Regions from separate parts of the Streptomyces sp. Tu 3180 genome, predicted to be linked through region 1. Evidence: riboswitches for the same ligand, from Rfam matches in the RefSeq annotation. Region 1 holds a riboswitch; each other region holds the start of a gene.

Region 1 (4,475 bases):
CGACGACGTGGTCGAGCGCTGGGTGACCCTCGACAACCGGGGACCGGCCGTCGAGGTGCTGCGCGCCGACTCCGCCACCTGGACCCTCCCCGACCGCGAGTCCTGGCGGCTGTCCCGGCTGCACGGCCGCTGGGCCGCGGAGTCCCGGCTGGCCCGCTCCCCGCTCGACCACGGCGAGGTGGTCGTCGGCAGCCGCCGCGGCCACACCGGACACCAGCACCTGCCGTGGGTCGCGCTCGACACCGACGCCACCGAGGAGCGCGGCGAGGTCTACGGCTGCGCCCTCGGCTGGTCGGGCTCCTGGCGGATCGCGGTCGCCCGGCTTCCCGACGCGCGCGTGCAGATCACCGGCGGCGCGGGGCACGACGACTCGGGCCTGCTGATGCTGGGCACGGGGGAGACCCACGTCACTCCGGTCTTCGCCGGCCTGTGGAGCGACGGCGGCTTCGGCGGCGCCAGCCGCGCGTGGCACGCCTACCAGCGCAGGCACGTCGTCCCGGACGCGGACCGGGACCGGCCCGTGCTGTTCAACTCCTGGGAGGCCACCGGGTTCGACATCCGCGAGGAGCAGCAGCGGGCGCTCGCGGAGAGGGCCGCCGCGATGGGCGTGGAGCTGTTCGTGGTCGACGACGGCTGGTTCGGGGCCCGCACGAGCGACCGGGCCGGACTCGGGGACTGGACGCCCGACCCCGGCCGCTTCCCCGGCGGCCTGAGGCCGCTCGCCGACCACGTGCACGGGCTGGGCATGCGGTTCGGCATCTGGGTCGAGCCGGAGATGGTCAACCCGGACAGCGACCTGTACCGCGCCCACCCGGACTGGGTGCAGTTCCGGCCCGGGCGCAGACGTACGGAGTTCCGCAACCAGCTCGTCCTCAACCTCGCCCGCACCGACGTCCGGGAGCACCTCTGGGAACAGCTCGACGCGCTGCTCACCGACGCCCCGATCGACTACGTGAAGTGGGACTTCAACCGCTGCTTCACCGACGCGGGCTGGCCCGGCGACCCGTACCCGCAGCGGCTGTGGACCGACCACGTGCACGCCCTGTACGCCCTGCTGGACCGGCTGCGCGCGGCCCACCCGGGCGTGGCCTTCGAGTCCTGCTCGGGCGGCGGCGGGCGGATCGACCTCGGCATCCTCGGCCGCACCGACCAGGTGTGGACCTCGGACAACACCGACCCGCTCGACCGGCTCGCCATCCAGCACGGCTTCAGCCAGATCCACCCGGCGCGGGTCATGGCCGCCTGGGTCACCGACAGCCCGAACGCCATGCTGAACGGACGGGTCAGCTCCCTGCGCTTCCGGTTCGTCAGCGCCATGGCCGGGGTGCTCGGGGTCGGCGGCGACCTCACGCGGTGGACCGAGGAGGAGCTGGCCGAGGCGCGCGAGTGGGTCGCGCTCTACAAGGAGATCAGGCCCGTCGTCCAGCGCGGTGATCTGTACCGCCTGCGCGCCCCGGAGGGCGGGTTGAGCGCGGTGCAGTACGTCCTCGGTGACGAGAGCGTCGTCCTGGCCTGCCTCCAGGCGCAGCACTACGGGGAGCCCGTCCCCGCACTCCGGCTGCGGGGCCTCGACGCGGCGTCCGCGTACGAATGCCGTGCCTGGGGTCCCCCCTGCCCGAGCGGAGCCGAGAGCTCGGGGGAGGGCGGCGTGCACCGGGGTGCCGTGCTGCTGCACCACGGGCTGCGCACGGGGCTGCGCGGCGACCTGGACGCCGCGGTGTTCCGGTTGCGACGCCTGTGATCTGGCGATTGGGGCGTTCTGTCCGATTAAGGCGGTTCGCCATAACGTGCCCCGATAGAAAGGGAGATGGGGTCGGGGTGCGTGAGCATCGTCATATCCGTGACGCGGCGTTATCGCCATGTCCACGTAATTCGGTTGTGCGGCAAGGGGATTCGGGGGGAAACGGGAATCCCGGTTGACGCTCGGTGACGTCTTTCGTGTCTGTGGATCACGGAAAAAGAGGTTCGCGGAGAATCCCGCGCTTGTCCCTTTGCGTCGCGGTCGCTTACGTTCACCACCGATCCGGACGGACGCCTAATCCTGCCGCCGCCCGGAGCCCGCACACACACACTGACCCGTGTACGGCAGGAGCGGGGGACCCACAGGTACGACTGCCTGTTCCGGTCTCCGGAACGGCTTGGGGTTAAGTCGCGTCGCAGCGCGGCCGGGCACCTCCAGCCCGAACCCGACAGCTCACCTCGCAGGCGCCGGAGAGGAATTCACCATGCCCGCGAAGGGTAAGCACCGCCGTCCCAAGACCCAGCGTTTCACCCGCTCCATCGCCGTCGCCGGAACCGGTGGCGCCGCGCTCGCCCTGCCGCTCCTCGGTGCCACCGGCGCGCACGCCGCCACGCCGGAGACGACTCCCGAGAAGGCCGTCCAGTCCCTTTCCGCCACCGGCCACAAGGCCGCCGCGGACAAGGGCGGCGACGCCCGCACGTACACCGTGAAGGCCGGCGACTACCTCGCGAAGATCGCCGAGGACGAGGACGTCGACGGCGGCTGGAAGAAGCTCTACACGGACAACCGCGAGGCCATCGGTGAGAACCCCTCGCTCATCCACCCCGGCCTGAAGCTCTCGGTCGACGGCAAGGCCGCCGCCGGCGCGACGGAGGAGTCCTCCGCGCCGAAGGCGTCCGGGTCCGCCCCCTCCGGCGCGTCGAAGGCCTCGTCGCCCGAGGAGCCCTCCGCCCCGTCGTCGCAGCCCGCCGAGGCGGAGCAGCCCGCGCAGTCCGCCCCCTCGGACGCCGGGTCCGCCGACCGGGCCGCGAACGCCTCCGGTTACAGCTCCCCGGTGCCCGGCGGCGGCGTCGGCACCGGCTACAAGGTGGCCGGCAGCATGTGGTCCAGCGGCTACCACACCGGTGTCGACTTCAGCGTCCCGACCGGCACCTCCCTGAAGGCCGTCGGCGCCGGCACGGTCGTCTCCGCCGGCTGGGCCGGCGCGTACGGCAACCAGGTCGTCATCAAGCTCGACGACGGCTACTACGCCCAGTACGCCCACCTGTCCTCGCTGTCCGTCTCGGCCGGCCAGACCGTGAGCGCCGGTCAGCAGGTCGGCCTCTCCGGCTCGACCGGCAACTCGACCGGTCCGCACCTGCACTTCGAGATCCGCACCTCGCCGAACTACGGCTCGGACGTGGACCCGGTCTCCTACCTCCGCTCGAAGGGCGTCTCCCTCTGACCCCCGCGAGACGACCTGCCTGACACGCCGCCGAAGGCCGGATCCCGATTCCCGGGTCCGGCCTTCGGCGTATTCCGGAACGGGCGGTTTTTTGAGAGTGGCTTATCTCACCGCACGTCAACTCTTTCCTACGGTCGCGTAGGTCACATTCGAGGGTGAATCATGTGCTGCTGTGGCAGACGATTCGAAGAGTGACAGCAGAACAGTGATCGGGTCGTACGTGGCGGTGGGGGACAGCTTCACCGAGGGCGTCGGTGATCCCGGCCCCGACGGGGCGTTCGTCGGCTGGGCCGACCGGTTCGCCGTGCTGCTCGCCGACCGCCGGCCCGAAGGCGACTTCCGGTACACGAATCTCGCGGTGCGCGGAAAGCTGCTCGACCAGATCATGGCGGACCAGGTCCCGAGGGCCGTCGAACTCGCCCCCGATCTCGTCTCCTTCTGCGCGGGCGGCAACGACATCATCCGCCCGGGCACCGACCCGGACGAGGTGGCCGAGCGCTTCGAACGGGCGATCGCCGCGCTCACGGCCGTGTCCGGCACGGTCATGGTGACGACCGGGTTCGACACCCGTGGCGTGCCCGTGCTCAAGCACCTGCGCGGCAAGATCGCCACGTACAACGGGCACGTGCGGGCCATCGCCGACCGGTACGGCTGTCCCGTGCTCGACCTGTGGTCCCTCAGGAGCGTGCAGGACCGCAGGGCCTGGGACGCCGACCGGCTGCACCTGTCGCCCGAGGGGCACACCCGTGTGGCACTCCGCGCCGGGCAGGTCCTCGGCCTGGAGGTCCCGGCCGACCCGGAGCAGCCCTGGCCGCCCCTGCCGCCCCGCGGCACCTTCGAGGTCCGGCGGGACGACGTCCAGTGGGCCCGCGAGTACCTGGTGCCGTGGATCGGGCGCCGGCTGCGCGGGGAGTCGTCGGGCGACCACGTGACGGCCAAGGGGACCCTGTCGCCGGACGACATCAAGGTGCGGATCGCGGCGGTGGCGTGAGCCGCGGTGCGGTGAACACGGTGCGGTGGGCCGCGTCACCCGACGACGGGACGCGGCCCACCGGCGCATCCCCGGGGCTCCGCCGGAAACGCGGCGTGCCGCGGAAGCCGGCCGGCCGTGCGCGGGACACCGGGCACCGGCCCCGCCCCCGGTCACGCCGTTCACCCCGGCCCGCGGCCCCGTACGCCGCCCAACGCCCTCGCTCCTCGAGGGGGTTCACATGAGGGACCGTCCTCGCGGGCCGTGATCACGGGTCGTCCCGCGGACCCCGTACCACCCGGTCCGGCATCCCGGTGCCG
Region 2 (4,475 bases), 3.2 Mb from region 1:
CGGCTGGCTGCTGCCGGCGGAGCCGTTCGCGCTGGGCTCGATGCGCGCCCGGCGCGTCGCCCGGCGGTACGCGCGCCGGTACGGGGGGAAGGAGGTGGCGCGGGCGGTGGCGCAGTACGAGGCGTACGCGACCTCGCTGGCGTTCCTGCGGCACCGGGGGCGGCTCGGCCGGGCGGGGACGGACTTCGTCGAACGGGAGCGGGAGCTGCTGCTGGAGCTGTGGCGCCGCCGGGAGGCGGCCCGCCCGGCGCTGGACCACGCGGCCCGCACCACCGCGCCGCCGGTTCCGGTCGCCGTCCCGCCGTGGCCGGTGCACGGGATGCCCGGAGCACACGGGATGCACGAAGTGCACGGGACTCACGGGGTCCATGGAGTCCAGGGGACCCGGGGGACGCACGGGCCCCAGGGATACGGGCAGCCGCAGCCGCATCCGTACCCGCCGTACCAGCCGAACCCTTACCGCTTCTGAGTCACCGAACCGGCAGCCCTGACGTCGGGGGGACGCCGTCGGGACTGCCGGGGTTCGGGAGCGGTGGGTCTCAGGGGGTGAGGCCCTTGTCGCGCAGCCACGCCAGCGGGTCGACGCCCGAGGAGGAGCCGCCCGGGTGGACCTCCAGGTGGAGGTGGGCCCCGGTGGAGTTGCCGGTGGAGCCGACGCGTCCGATCACATCGCCGGTGTTGACCTTCTGGCCGACGCTGACGCTGATGGAGGACTGGTGGGCGTACCAGATCTCGGTGCCGTCCTCGAGGGTCAGCACGGTCTTGTAGCCGTAGGAGCCGTCCCAGCCGGCGGAGGTGATCGTGCCGGTGTGGACCGCCTTGATCAGCGTGCCCGTGGGCGCGGCGAAGTCGAGGCCGGTGTGGTAGCCGGAGGACCAGTAGGCGCCGGCCTGGCCGAAGGTCGAGCTGAGGGTGTACGAGGAGGTCGGCAGCGCGTACTGCTTGGCCAGCTCGGCGAGGCGCTCGGCCTCGGCCTTCTTCCTGGCCTCCTCCTCCGCCTTCTTCTTCGCGGCCTCGGCCTTCGCCTCGGCCTCCTTCTCCGCCTTGGCGGCGGCCTCGGCGGCCGCCTTCTCGGCCGCCGCGGCGGCTTCCGCCGCGGCCTTGCTCTCGGCCTGGTCCTGCTGCTGCTCGACCTGCGCCATGATCCGGGCGCGCAGCGCCTCACCGGCGTCGGCGGTGCCCTGCCCGGTGTCGTCGGCGGTCGCGCCGATGCTGCTGAGCGGCGTGGCGGAACCGGCGGGCTCCTCCTCGTCGGAGATGAGGGAACCCACGTTGGGCAGGTCGGGCATGGAGATCGAGACCGGCGGCTTGCCGGTCTGGGCGGTGGCCATGCCGCCCGCGCCCACCGCGGCGATGACACCGACGCCCAGGACCGTGGAGCTGCGGGCGAGTCCTCCGCCGCGCTGCTTGGCGACGCGGTGCCGGCCGCGTACCGGGCGGACGGACTCCGCGGTGGGGTTCCACTCCTCGAAGGGGCCCTCCTCGCCGCGGACACCGCCGTAGACGAAGGTGTCGCCGTCGCGCTGGCTCGGCATGAAGGGGGCCTCGGGGGCAGGCCGGTTGGACGCCACGTGGGCGCGCTCCTTTCCTTCCTTCATCGCCTACCGGGTTAGCTGACGGGTTCGGAGCAGGAAGGTCTCCTACGCGCGTATACGAGCCGTGCTTCCACGGCGGTATCCACGCGATTCACCCCATGGTGGTGGTTCCCCGGTTCCCTTGCGGGATTCGGCGCGTGCGCACGGAGCCGACTTCTGTGACGGCTGGGACGACCGCGCTGCGTTATCGAACGTTAATAGACGCGAGGGCCGGATTCCAAGCCGTTCCTCTTGATCGTTCGCGATTTTCGCGTGGACTTAACCGCCACGAGCGGCCAAAAACGGGCGAGTTGACCCACCCTCGGATGTCCACCGAGTTCTGACGGTGTGTCAGTTGTTATGCGCAGCGGGGCGGCCCGGTCACTCTCGGTGAGAGCGGTGCGCGCGGAGAGGAAAACACCGAGGGCCGGAACCCTTCCGGATTCCGGCCCTCGGCCTTCAGTAGCGGGGACAGGATTTGAACCTGCGACCTCTGGGTTATGAGCCCAGCGAGCTACCGAGCTGCTCCACCCCGCGTCGGTATGACACCAGTGTACGCCATGCGCGGGACACTCAGCACACCCGTTGTCCCCGGCCCCTCAGCGGCCGATCAGATGGCCGTTCGGCGCCTGGGCCCGCTCCTCGTGCTCCGGCAGCACGACGACGGTGGCGCCCCCGTCCGCCAGCACTCCGCTGCCGTCGGCGCCCGGCACGAAGGTGTCCGGCTCGCGCCAGGCCGTGACCACCCGCCGCACCCCCGCGTCCAGGATCAGCCGGGCACAGGGCGCCGGCCGGGACGCGCGCCGGGCGCAGGGCTCCAGGCTGGAGTACACGGTGGCGGTCGCGAGCCGGGGGTCCGTGGGGTCGGCCTTGGCGAGCGCCGCCTCCTCCGCGTGCACCACCGGGTCCCCGCCCTCCCGGGAGTGCCCCCGCGCCAGTTCCGTACCGTCGGCCGCGACCACCACCGCGCCCACGCTGAACGCCGTCCGGGACGGCGGGCACCGGTCCGCGAGGTCGCAGGCGAGGGCCAGCCAGTGGTGGTCGGCGGCGGAGGGCACCGCACCGGTGCCGGGTGCGGTGGGCTCGTAACGCGTCAGGACGACGTCGCCGACGGCGCGGGTCTCGAGCAGCCGCAGCCGGCCGCCCTGGTAGGAGCCGGGGCCGAAGAGGCGGGGGGCGTCCGGGTCGCCGACGAAGAGCGGGGCGAGGACCAGCTGGAGCTCGTCGGCGAGGCCCTGGGTGAGGAGCTGGGTGTGGATCAGGCCGCCGCCCTCGACCATGAGCCGCCGGACCCCGCGCACGGCGTGCAGGTGCTCCAGGAGCCGCCGCCAGTCGACCTCGGGGCCGAGCGGGACGACATCGGCCGCGAGACCGTGGGCGTGGGCCCGCTCGGCGCCCCCGTCGGTCGTGTAGAGGACCTTCTCGCCCCCCGTGTGCCAGAACAGCGCCGCCGGGTCCAGGTCGCCGGAGCCGCTGACGGTGACCTTGAGCGGATACTCGGGCCGGCCCTCGGCGACCCGGGCGGCCCGCCGCTCGGGCGAGTTGACCAGCAGGCGCGGATTGTCGGCACGGATCGTGCCGGCGCCGACCAGGATCGCGTCCACCGACGCCCGCACCTCGTCGACCCGGTCGAAGTCGGCCGGGCCGGACAGCAGCAGCCGCTCGGGGCCGGTGTCGTCCAGGTAGCCGTCCAGGGAGACGGCGGCGGACAGCAGGACGTACGGGTGGGGCATCGGCGTACTCCAAGCGGGGCTGGGACGGCGGGCGGGGCGGTGGGGCGGCCGGCGCGGGCGCGGGTTTCGGGTTCGGGTTCGGGTTCGGGTTCGGGTCAAGTCTGACAACAGGTCCGGCGCGCTCGGCGGGGGCGGGCGTCCGGGTGCGCCGGGCGAGCCGGGCGAGCCGGGCGCCATCCGGCGCGGTCCCCATGATCCGTCCGCCGCACCGGGCACCGCGGCGGTCCGCGTACGGCCCGCGCCCCCCGGGGAATGGGCGCTGCGACCGATGGCGGGAGCCACCGGCGACGGGCGACGGTGGGACCCGGCGACGGCATCGCCGGGCACGGGTGGCAGTGCCCCGCCGGCACATCCGGACCGGGCGGGTGACGACGTCGGCATACGGGCAAACTCCTTCGTACCGGCCCGAGTTCGTCAGGCCGACGGCTCACCCTCCACCTCCCGGCGGCACAGGACCGGCGTCCGGCGGTGTCCGAGGGGACGGCCGGCGCCGACGAGCGGCCACCGGCCGGGAAGGAGGAGCCGTGTCCCCGTCCGACGACGAGCGTCTCGTCGACCTCGCGGCCCGACGCGAGCGGGAGGACCGCCGTTCCGCCCGCCCGCGTTCCGCCCGCCCGCGGTCCGCCGGCCGGCCCGCCCGCCCCCGCGCGTACCGGCACGCGCGCGCCTGGTGGGTGCTGGGGACCGGGGTCGTCATGCTGATCGCGGGCGTGGTCCTGCCCGACGGGCTGCTCATCGCCGCGGGACTGGTCCTGAGCGGCATCGCCGTCCAGCTGCTCGACCCGGACCGGCGGCGGACGGACGGCCCCCGCCGCCCGCGCTGAACACCCGTCACCGCCCCCGCGCCCCGGCCGTACGACTGTCTCGTTCGGCGCTTCCGCCCGGTCGCCCTCCACTGTCACCCTGACCAGAACCAGGAAACCGGCTCTCGAAGCCGCGCGGAGCGGAAAGTGGGACGATCCGCTCGGGTCAGCGCCTCGTCCGCCGGGGCATCCGACCGCCTTCCCACCGGCCGGCGGCGGGAGACCGGAAGGGGAGCGTCAGCATGATCGAGTGGGTGCCCCTCGGCACCGGACCGAAGCCGGTCCCCCGGCCCGTCGCCACGCCGTTGGTGTGGGCCGGCGCCTTCGGCGGTGCGGCGGTGCTGGTGGCGCTGCTCAACACGCTC
Region 3 (4,475 bases), 3.7 Mb from region 1:
CGCCCGTCCGCCGCCGGATACGGTCGAGAGGTGACCGACCAGCACCAGCACCAGTCCCGGCCCGAGAGCCCGGAGAGCCCGGGAAACCCGGGGAGCCCCGGGAACAGCGCCCCCGAACTCTTCACCTGGGAGTTCGCGAGCGATCCCTACCCCGCCTACGCCTGGCTGCGCGAGCACGCGCCCGTGCACCGGACGCGGCTGCCCAGCGGGGTCGAGGCCTGGCTGGTCACCCGGTACGCCGACGCCCGGCAGACCCTCGCCGACCCCCGCCTGTCCAAGAACCCGGCGCACCACGACGAGCCCGCGCACGCCAGGGGCAGGACCGGCATCCCCGGTGAGCGCAAGGCGGAGCTGATGACGCATCTGCTCAACATCGACCCGCCGGACCACACCCGGCTGCGCCGGCTGGTCAGCAAGGCGTTCACGCCGCGCCGCGTCGCCGAGTTCGCGCCCCGGGTGCAGCAGCTCACCGACGGGCTCATCGACCGGTTCGCGGGCGGCGGCTCCGCCGACCTCATCCACGAGTTCGCCTTCCCCCTCCCCATTCACGCCATCTGCGACCTGCTGGGCGTCCCCCGGGAGGACCAGGACGACTTCCGGGACTGGGCGGGCATGATGATCCGTCACCAGGGCGGCCCGAGGGGCGGGGTGGCGCGGTCCGTGAAGAAGATGCGCGGCTACCTCGCCGACCTCATCCACCGCAAGCGCGAGGCCCTGCCCGCCGAGCCCGCCCCCGGCGAGGACCTCATCTCCGGGCTCATCCGCGCCTCCGACCACGGTGAGCACCTCACCGAGAACGAGGCCGCCGCGATGGCGTTCATCCTGCTGTTCGCCGGTTTCGAGACCACCGTCAACCTCATCGGCAACGGCACCTACGCCCTGCTCACCCATCCCGGGCAGCGCGACCGCCTGCAGAGGTCGCTGGCCGCCGGGGAACGCGCGCTGCTGGAGACCGGTGTCGAGGAACTGCTGCGCTACGACGGCCCGGTGGAGCTCGCCACCTGGCGGTTCGCCACCGAGCCGGTCACCATCGGCGGGCAGCGCGTCGCGGCCGGCGACCCGGTCCTCGTCGTCCTGGCCGCCGCGGACCGGGACCCGGAACGGTTCGCCGACCCGGACGTGCTCGACCTCGGCCGGCGCGACAACCAGCACCTGGGGTACGGCCACGGCATCCACTACTGCCTGGGCGCGCCGCTGGCCCGTCTGGAGGGCCAGACCGCGCTCGCCACGCTGCTGACCCGCCTGCCGGACCTCCGGCTCGCGGTGGACCCCGCCGAACTGCGCTGGCGCGGCGGGCTCATCATGCGCGGACTGCGCACCCTGCCGGTGGAGTTCACCCCACCGGCGGCCTGACGAGGGAACCCCGGTTTCCGCGTCTCCTTCCCCGGGCCCGTGCGGACCAGCGCAAACATGACACGCGCTCATTTCTGTGATCTTCACGTGATCTGCGCGGCATGAACTTGTGACAAGTGATCGTCTGCCGATACGTTCACCCATCAAGCGCGGCACCTCCGCTTCATCCGCCGCGCCGGCAACTGCTGTCTTGCGAAAGGTCTCCGCATGCTCTCCGGGAACGGTCGGCACCGCCGCCCCCGCCAGGCTCCGGCACTCCTCGTCGCGGCCGGAGTGACCGGCTCCGCCATCGCGATCCCGCTCCTCGGGGCCGGCAGCGCCAGCGCGGCCGACGGCGCGACCTGGGACCGGGTCGCGGAGTGCGAGAGCGGTGGCTCCTGGAGCCAGAACACCGGCAACGGCTACTACGGCGGCCTGCAGTTGACGCAGGACGACTGGGAGAACTACGGCGGACTCGACTACGCGCCGAGCCCCGACCAGGCCAGTCGCGGCCAGCAGATAGCCGTGGCCGAGAGAATCCTCGCCGACCAGGGGGTCGGTGCGTGGCGCACCTGCGGACTGACGGCGGGCCTGCAGCAGGGCTCCGCGTCGGCCGGCGTCGACACGGGCGTGGCGGAGGACTCCACGCCGGGCGGATCCGGCTCCTCCGAGCCGTCCGGCTCGCCCGACGCGCCGGACGCGTCCGGGACTCCGGACTCCGACGAGCCGTCCGCTTCCGCCTCCTCCTCGCCGTCGTCCGGCCCGTCGGCGAGCGCGAAGGACACGGACGACGAATCACCCAAGTCGGACAAGTCCGGCAAGTCCGCTGGTTCGGACGCCGGGTCCGGCGCCTCCCCCTCCGCCCCGGCCGCGCCGAAAAGTGACGAGTCGGACAAGTCCGGGCAGATCGACGGTTCTTCGGCGCTCACGGACAGCGGGGCCGGCCGCCACCGCGGCGCCAGCGCCGAGGAGGGCGAGGGCGAGGACCGCACCGCCGAGGCGTCCGGCCGGCACGCCTCGCGCGGCGCCGACGCCCCCCGCGACACCGCGGACGGGTCCTACACCGTGCGCTCCGGCGACAGTCTCTGGTCCATCGCCGACTCCCTTGAGCTCGATGGCGGATGGCGTGCGCTCTACGCGGAGAACGAGCAGGCCGTCGGTGCCGACCCGGACCTCATCCTGCCCGGTCAGAAGCTCGAGGTCGGGGTCGAGCCGGGCAGGGAGTGACGCCCGAAGGGGCGGGCGGACGGCGACAGTTGACGTCACGTTTCGTGCTGAATGTCCGTTTTGCAGACGGTGAGAGATAGGTCTCAGAGGCCCTGATCGTCTTTGAAATTCCGCCGATCGCGTGTCTACGGTCGTGACCGCTCGCCACCGCGGGCCCCGGCTGCCGCCACGCCGAATCCTGCCAGTGGCAGCACGGGAACAGTCGTCGCGTCATGCGCCGCAGGCAGGAGCGGGGGACCCAAGGTAGGCGCCGGATCAGGGCGGTTGACGCCGGATCCGGCTCGGGGTGAAGCCGCGTCCCGTGAGGGGCGCGGCCGGGCAACTCAACCGGCCCGAACCCGACAGCTCACCTCGTAGGCGTCGGTGAGGGGATCCATCCATGCTGTTCTCCGGCAAGGGCAAGCACCGTCGTCCGTCCAAGGCCACCCGCGCCATCGCCGTCGTCGGCGTCGCCGGCGCCGCCGTCGCCGCCCCGCTGGTGGCGTCCGGCACGGCCTCCGCCGCCACCGCCTCCGAGTGGGACGCCGTCGCCCAGTGCGAGTCCGGCGGCAACTGGTCCATCAACACCGGCAACGGCTACTACGGCGGTCTGCAGTTCTCCGCCTCCACCTGGGCCGCGTACGGCGGCACGCAGTACGCCGCCACCGCCGACCAGGCCAGCAAGGCCCAGCAGATCGAGATCGCCGAGAAGGTCCTCGCGGGCCAGGGCAAGGGCGCCTGGCCGGTCTGCGGCGTGAACCTGTCGAACGCCCCCTACGGCGGCGGCTCCGCCCAGACCCAGGACGGCGGCTCCTCGCAGGGCTCGCAGGGCCAGGGTCAGACCGCCCAGGGTCAGGAGCAGGGCGCCGGCTCCGCCGAGACCCGTGGGACCGGGCAGAAGGCCTCCCGCTCCGCCGAGCGCCCGGCCGCGAAGAAGACCGTCACCACTCCGACCGGCGAGAAGGTCGCCAAGGGCGACGGCGAGTACAAGGTCGTCAAGGGCGACACCCTGAGCTCCATCGCCCAGGAGCACGACGTCGAGGGCGGCTGGGCGAAGCTGTTCGAGCTCAACGACGACATCGTCGAGGACGCCGACCTCATCTACCCGGGCCAGCAGCTGCACCTGAAGTAAGGACAGCGGCCTCCGGCCCCTCCCCGTCCCCACGGGCTCCCCGCCCCGGTGCGTGTTCCCCCGTACGCACCGGGGCGGGGTTTTTCACGGGCTCCGCCGGGTCACGGTTTCCGCCGGGTTTCCGGGAACGGCTTTGTTCCGTGCGGAAACAATCTAAGCTCGCTCCTGTCCACGACACGGGCGACCGGATGCCGATCGCCCGGAGCCGGTTAGGCTCGGACTCGCAGGGCCTGAGTGGCCCCGCTCACCCGCGTCACATCCAAGAAGGAGATGCTCGTGCCGTCCATCGACGTCGTCGTAGCCCGGGAAATCCTGGACTCCCGAGGCAACCCCACGGTCGAGGTCGAGGTCGGCCTCGACGACGGCAGCACGGGTCGTGCCGCCGTCCCGTCCGGCGCCTCCACCGGCGCCTTCGAGGCCATCGAACTCCGTGACGGCGATGCCAACCGTTACCTGGGCAAGGGCGTCGAGAAGGCCGTCCTGGCCGTCATCGAGCAGATCGGCCCGGAGCTCGTCGGCTACGACGCCACCGAGCAGCGCCTGATCGACCAGGCGATGTTCGACCTGGACGCCACCGACAACAAGGGCTCGCTCGGCGCCAACGCCATCCTCGGTGTCTCGCTCGCCGTCGCCCACGCCGCCTCCGAGGCCTCCGACCTGCCGCTCTTCCGCTACCTGGGCGGCCCGAACGCGCACCTGCTGCCGGTGCCGATGATGAACATCCTGAACGGCGGCTCGCACGCCGACTCCAACGTGGACATCCAGGAGTTCATGATCGCCCCGATCGGCGCGGAGACCTTCTCCG
Region 4 (4,475 bases), 2.4 Mb from region 1:
GACGGCGGCGCCGCCGCTCGCCGGGGTGAGCGTGAACTTCAGCGGCATGCCCGTCTCGTGGTCGACCGCGATGCTGATCGCGCCGACCGTGGAGCCGGACTGCTTGGGCTTGACGACCAGCCTGTACGCGTCCCGGCCGGCCACCTGGGCGGTGCCGTCGACGGTCACGGACGTGGTGTCGTCGACCGACTTCAGCGCCTCCTCGGCGAAGTCCTCGGGGGTGGCCGGGGGCTGCTGCTCCCGGTCCTCGCCGGACGCGTCGACCGTGCCGTGGTAGACCTCGTTGGACTCGCTGTCGTAGCCCCAGACGTCCTCGCCGTTGTGGATCAGGCTGTACTCGGCGGCGTTCTCCAGGAGCGACAGCTTCTGCCGGTCCGGGCCGTCGGTCGCGACGCGCAGGGTGTGCGTGCCGGAGGCCAGCTCGGTGAGCTTGGCGGACGGGTCGGCCGAGGAGCCGCCGTCCCCGCCCCGCTCCGTCGCGCCGGAGGCGAGGCCGCTCTCCAGGCCGCCGAGGTCCGGCAGGCCGAGGTCGGTGGTGATCTTCACGGTGCCGGAGAGCTGCTCGACGTCCGACTGCGCGATCTTCTCGATGAGCTGAGCCGCCGTGATCTCCGGCAGGTCCGGGTCGCCGGAGTCGGCGATCGCGGGGACGAGCCCGATGGTCGCGGCCGCCACTCCCATCACCGTGACCGGGACGACGTACCGCGCGGCCCTGCGCCGCCTCGCGCGCGGCCCGTCGGCCTCTCCCGGGGCCGTCATGTCGTCGGATGCGTACGGTGCCATGTGTGCCCTACCTCCGTGGTCGGCGGCGGCTTCCGTCTCGTGTCCTCGCACCAGTCTCCCCCTGAGCCGCCATTCTCACCCGAATCGGTGAGGAGTGGTGATGTCCGTCGTGCTCCATCTGACCAAAACCGGCGGAGGGATGCGTCAGACCGCGGGCTCAACTCCGCGTACTGCTGCGGTATGACACGACCGGTGTTTTCCTCCCCCGACCAGTAGGGGTGCGGCCGACCAGTAACGGTGCGGCCGGGGCCCCGAGGGGACGCGGCCGGCCCGGAGGGGACGCGGCGTGCGTACGGGCCGGGCGGCTCAGCCCGCCCGGTGCACCACCGCGTCGCACAGCTCCACCAGCGCCGCCTTCGCGTCGCACTCCGGCAGCGGGGCCAGGGCCGAGCGGGCCTCCTCGGCGTAGCGCACGGTGTCCCGGCGGGCCTGCTCCAGGGCGGGGTGGGCGCGCAGCAGCCGCAGCGCCTCGGCGTGCCGGGCGTCGTCGGTGAGGTCGGAGTCGAGCAGCTCGCACAGGGCGATGTCCTCGGCCAGCCCCAGCCGGGCCGCCCGCTCGCGCAGCCGCAGCACGGGCAGCGTGGCGATGCCCTCGCGCAGGTCCGTGCCGGGGGTCTTGCCGGACTCGTGGGAGTCGGAGGCGATGTCCAGGACGTCGTCGGCGAGCTGGAAGGCGACGCCGAGCCGCTCGCCGTACTGGGTGAGCACGTGCACGACCGTTTCGTCGGCGCCGGACATCATCGCGCCGAACCGGCAGGAGACCGCGACCAGCGAGCCGGTCTTGCCGCCGAGCACGTCCAGGTAGTGCTCGACCGGGTCCCGGCCGTCCTGCGGCCCCGCGGTCTCCAGGATCTGCCCGGTGACCAGCCGCTCGAACGCCTCGGCCTGCACCCGCACCGCCTCCGGGCCGAGGTCGGCCAGGATGTGCGAGGCCCGCGCGAAGAGGAAGTCGCCGGTGAGGACCGCGACGGAGTTGCCCCAGCGGGTGTTCGCACTGGCCACGCCGCGCCGCACCTCGGCCTCGTCCATGACGTCGTCGTGGTACAGCGTGGCCAGGTGGGTCAGCTCCACGACCACGGCCGACGGCACGACACCGGGCGCGTAGGGGTCGCCGAACTGGGCGGAGAGCATCACGAGCAGCGGGCGGAACCGCTTGCCGCCGGCCCGCACCAGATGCTGGGCGGCCCCCGTGATGAAGGGCACCTCGCTCTTGGTGGCCTCGAGCAGCCCCTCCTCGACAGCCGTCAATCCGGCCTGGACATCGGCTTCCAGAGCCTGGTCCCGCACGCTCAGCCCGAACGGCCCGACGACGGTCACGAGGGGTCTCCTGTCTGCTGGTGTCTGGTGGCGGTTACACGGTTTGTCGATAGGTCGCTGCCCTCACTCGAGTCAGCGTATCCGGTCACGTTTCGATCACCGTCAGCGCCCGGGTCTCCCGGTCTCGAACTTCGCTCGACCTGGAGGCGCCCTCGAGTCGGACGGCGCGAGATCGGAGCCGTCGGTTTCTGATCGTTCGACGACAACAGACATCCATCGGTTTTCCGGGGTGTGACGATCCACACCTGCGGGGCCGCACCCCCCGGATCGCACCTCGCCGCACTCGCCATCCCGACCATCCTGTCGTCCCACTGTCCGATTCGCGGTAATTGTCAATCGGATTCCCTTTGGCGTGAAATGCGGACCGAACGCACGGCCAGTGAGGTCGGTCACGCGCCGCCCGCCCGCCCGCCGCTCCGGCGCACCGGCGTTCTCCCTTTCCCCGCAGGCGAGTTGAGCCTTGGCACTCGCAAAGAACCAAGCACCCCAAAACACCCATGACAAGATCAAACGGCCCCATCTGTGGCGGCTGCACTTGTTTCCGACATGTGCTCTCGCATACGTTCCCGGCCTGCCGGGTGGACGCCGAATCCTGCCGCCACCCGCATCGACCCACGACGACTCACTCACGCACGGCAGGAGCGGGGGACCCAGGTAAGTCGCCGGGCCGGCCACACGCCGGAACGGCTCGGGGTGAAGCCGTGCCCGCAGGGGCACGGCCGGGCACTCTCCCGCCCGAACCCGACAGCTCACCTCGCAGGCGTAGGAGAGGAACCCAGACATGCCTGCATCCGGTCAGCCCCGCCGCTTCGGCGGCCGCCGCCTCGCCCGCTCCCTCGCCGTCGCCGGCACCGGTGTCGCCGTGGTCGCCCTCCCGCTGTTCGGCGCGACCAGCGCCTCCGCGGCCACCACGCCGTCCACCACGGCCGCCGCCTCCACGACGACCTACCCGGACAACCTCGACGGCTGGATCCGCGAGTCGCTGTCGGTCATGGCGCAGCACGGCATCCCGGGCTCCTACGAGGGCATCCACCGCAACGTCATGCGCGAGTCCTCCGGCAACCCGGCCGCCGTCAACAACTGGGACTCCAACGCCGCCGCGGGCACCCCGTCGAAGGGCCTGCTGCAGGTCATCGACCCGACCTTCCAGGCGTACCACGTGCCCGGCACCGCCTTCGACCCGTTCGACCCGGTCGCGAACATCACGGCGGCCTGCAACTACGCCGCCGACCGCTACGGCTCGATCGACAACGTCTTCGGCGCGTACTGAGCCGTCCGCTGACGGCCCAGCACGGCCGCCCCGCCGAACAGTCGCTCGAGGACGACGGCCACGCCGTCGTCCTCGTTCGACGTGGTGACCTCGTCGGCCACCGCCTTCAGCTCGGGATGGGCGTTGGCCATGGCGACGCCGTGCGCGGCCCAGTCGAACATCGGGATGTCGTTCGGCATGTCACCGAAGGCGAGGGTCCGCTCCGGGCCCAGCCCCAGGTGTTCGGCGGCCAGCGCCAGCCCGGTCGCCTTGGTGACCCCGCACGGCTGGAGCTCCACGGTCCCCGGCCCCGACATGGTGACCGTGGCCAGCGAACCGACCACCGAACGGGCCGCCGCCGCCAGGGCGTCGTCCGACAGCTCCGGGTGGCGCAGCAGCACCTTGCTGATCGGCCGGTCCCACAGGTCACCGCGCCGCTCGACCCGCACGGCGGGGAGGGTGGGGTGCGGCATCAGGTAGCCGGGCTCGATCAGGGTCAGCCCGTCGACGCCGTCCTGGTCGACCGCGGCGTACACCTCGCCCACCTCGGCCTCGATCTTGCCGAGCGCGGTCTCCGCCAGTTCCCGGTCCAGCGTGACGGACCACAGCAGCCGGTCCGCGCCGGCGTCGTACACCTGCGCGCCCTGCCCGCACACCGCGAGCCCCGTGCCGCCGAGGTCGTCCAGGAGCGGCCGCACCCTGGGGGCCGGGCGTCCCGTCACCACGAGGTGCCGGGCACCGGCCCGCTCCACGCGCGCGAGCGCGGCGAGGGACCGGTCGGAGAGGGTGTCGTCGCCGCGCAGCAGCGTCCCGTCCAGGTCGGTGGCGATGAGTGAGAATGCGGTGGGTGCGGCCATGATCAGAGAATACGGACAACGAGCCGGTCCTCCTCACCGCGCCGGGTACCGACCGGTTGAGGGCCTCTGCCCGTTTGGCAACAACATGCTCCGCTCTCTACCGTCCATGCGCTCTCGGGCGGTACCTTCCAAGTGTCCAGGGGGGACTTGATCGGGGGGTCAGGTGAGCAGTGGACGCATGCGCGTGCTGAGGCCCGACGAGCTCGGCGAGGGGGAGCGGGAGCGCTGGCGGGAACTGCGCGCCGCGACGGACGCACCGCGCAACCCCT

Evidence for each region. A riboswitch is a leader RNA that binds a small molecule or an ion and turns the genes downstream of it on or off. The one in region 1 is predicted to bind cyclic di-AMP.
Region 2: another riboswitch for cyclic di-AMP. It lies ahead of GL259_RS18970 (M23 family metallopeptidase); the one in region 1 lies ahead of GL259_RS32970 (M23 family metallopeptidase).
Region 3: another riboswitch for cyclic di-AMP. It lies ahead of GL259_RS16710 (transglycosylase family protein); the one in region 1 lies ahead of GL259_RS32970 (M23 family metallopeptidase).
Region 4: another riboswitch for cyclic di-AMP. It lies ahead of GL259_RS22830 (transglycosylase SLT domain-containing protein); the one in region 1 lies ahead of GL259_RS32970 (M23 family metallopeptidase).

What each region holds. Positions count from the first base shown of each region.
Region 1 covers NZ_WOXS01000002.1:7,235,980-7,240,454, forward strand. The annotation lists gene GL259_RS32965 (alpha-galactosidase) at 1-1,741, shown strand, start outside; cyclic di-AMP (ydaO/yuaA leader) riboswitch at 2,060-2,221, shown strand; gene GL259_RS32970 (M23 family metallopeptidase) at 2,226-3,185, shown strand; gene GL259_RS32975 (SGNH/GDSL hydrolase family protein) at 3,391-4,176, shown strand.
Region 2 covers NZ_WOXS01000002.1:4,021,124-4,025,598, forward strand. The annotation lists gene GL259_RS18965 (PrsW family intramembrane metalloprotease) at 1-469, shown strand, start outside; gene GL259_RS18970 (M23 family metallopeptidase) at 540-1,571, opposite strand; cyclic di-AMP (ydaO/yuaA leader) riboswitch at 1,584-1,741, opposite strand; tRNA gene GL259_RS18975 (tRNA-Met) at 2,038-2,111, opposite strand; gene GL259_RS18980 (dihydrofolate reductase family protein) at 2,174-3,307, opposite strand; gene GL259_RS18985 (hypothetical protein) at 3,832-4,131, shown strand; gene GL259_RS18990 (hypothetical protein) at 4,353-4,475, shown strand, end outside.
Region 3 covers NZ_WOXS01000002.1:3,538,773-3,543,247, reverse strand. The annotation lists gene GL259_RS16720 (cytochrome P450) at 31-1,353, shown strand; gene GL259_RS16715 (transglycosylase family protein) at 1,561-2,559, shown strand; cyclic di-AMP (ydaO/yuaA leader) riboswitch at 2,765-2,934, shown strand; gene GL259_RS16710 (transglycosylase family protein) at 2,939-3,670, shown strand; gene eno (phosphopyruvate hydratase) at 3,947-4,475, shown strand, end outside.
Region 4 covers NZ_WOXS01000002.1:4,848,893-4,853,367, reverse strand. The annotation lists gene GL259_RS22840 (sigma-E factor regulatory protein RseB domain-containing protein) at 1-783, opposite strand, end outside; gene GL259_RS22835 (polyprenyl synthetase family protein) at 1,090-2,100, opposite strand; cyclic di-AMP (ydaO/yuaA leader) riboswitch at 2,706-2,876, shown strand; gene GL259_RS22830 (transglycosylase SLT domain-containing protein) at 2,882-3,370, shown strand; gene GL259_RS22825 (HAD family hydrolase) at 3,334-4,206, opposite strand; gene GL259_RS22820 (GNAT family N-acetyltransferase) at 4,385-4,475, shown strand, end outside.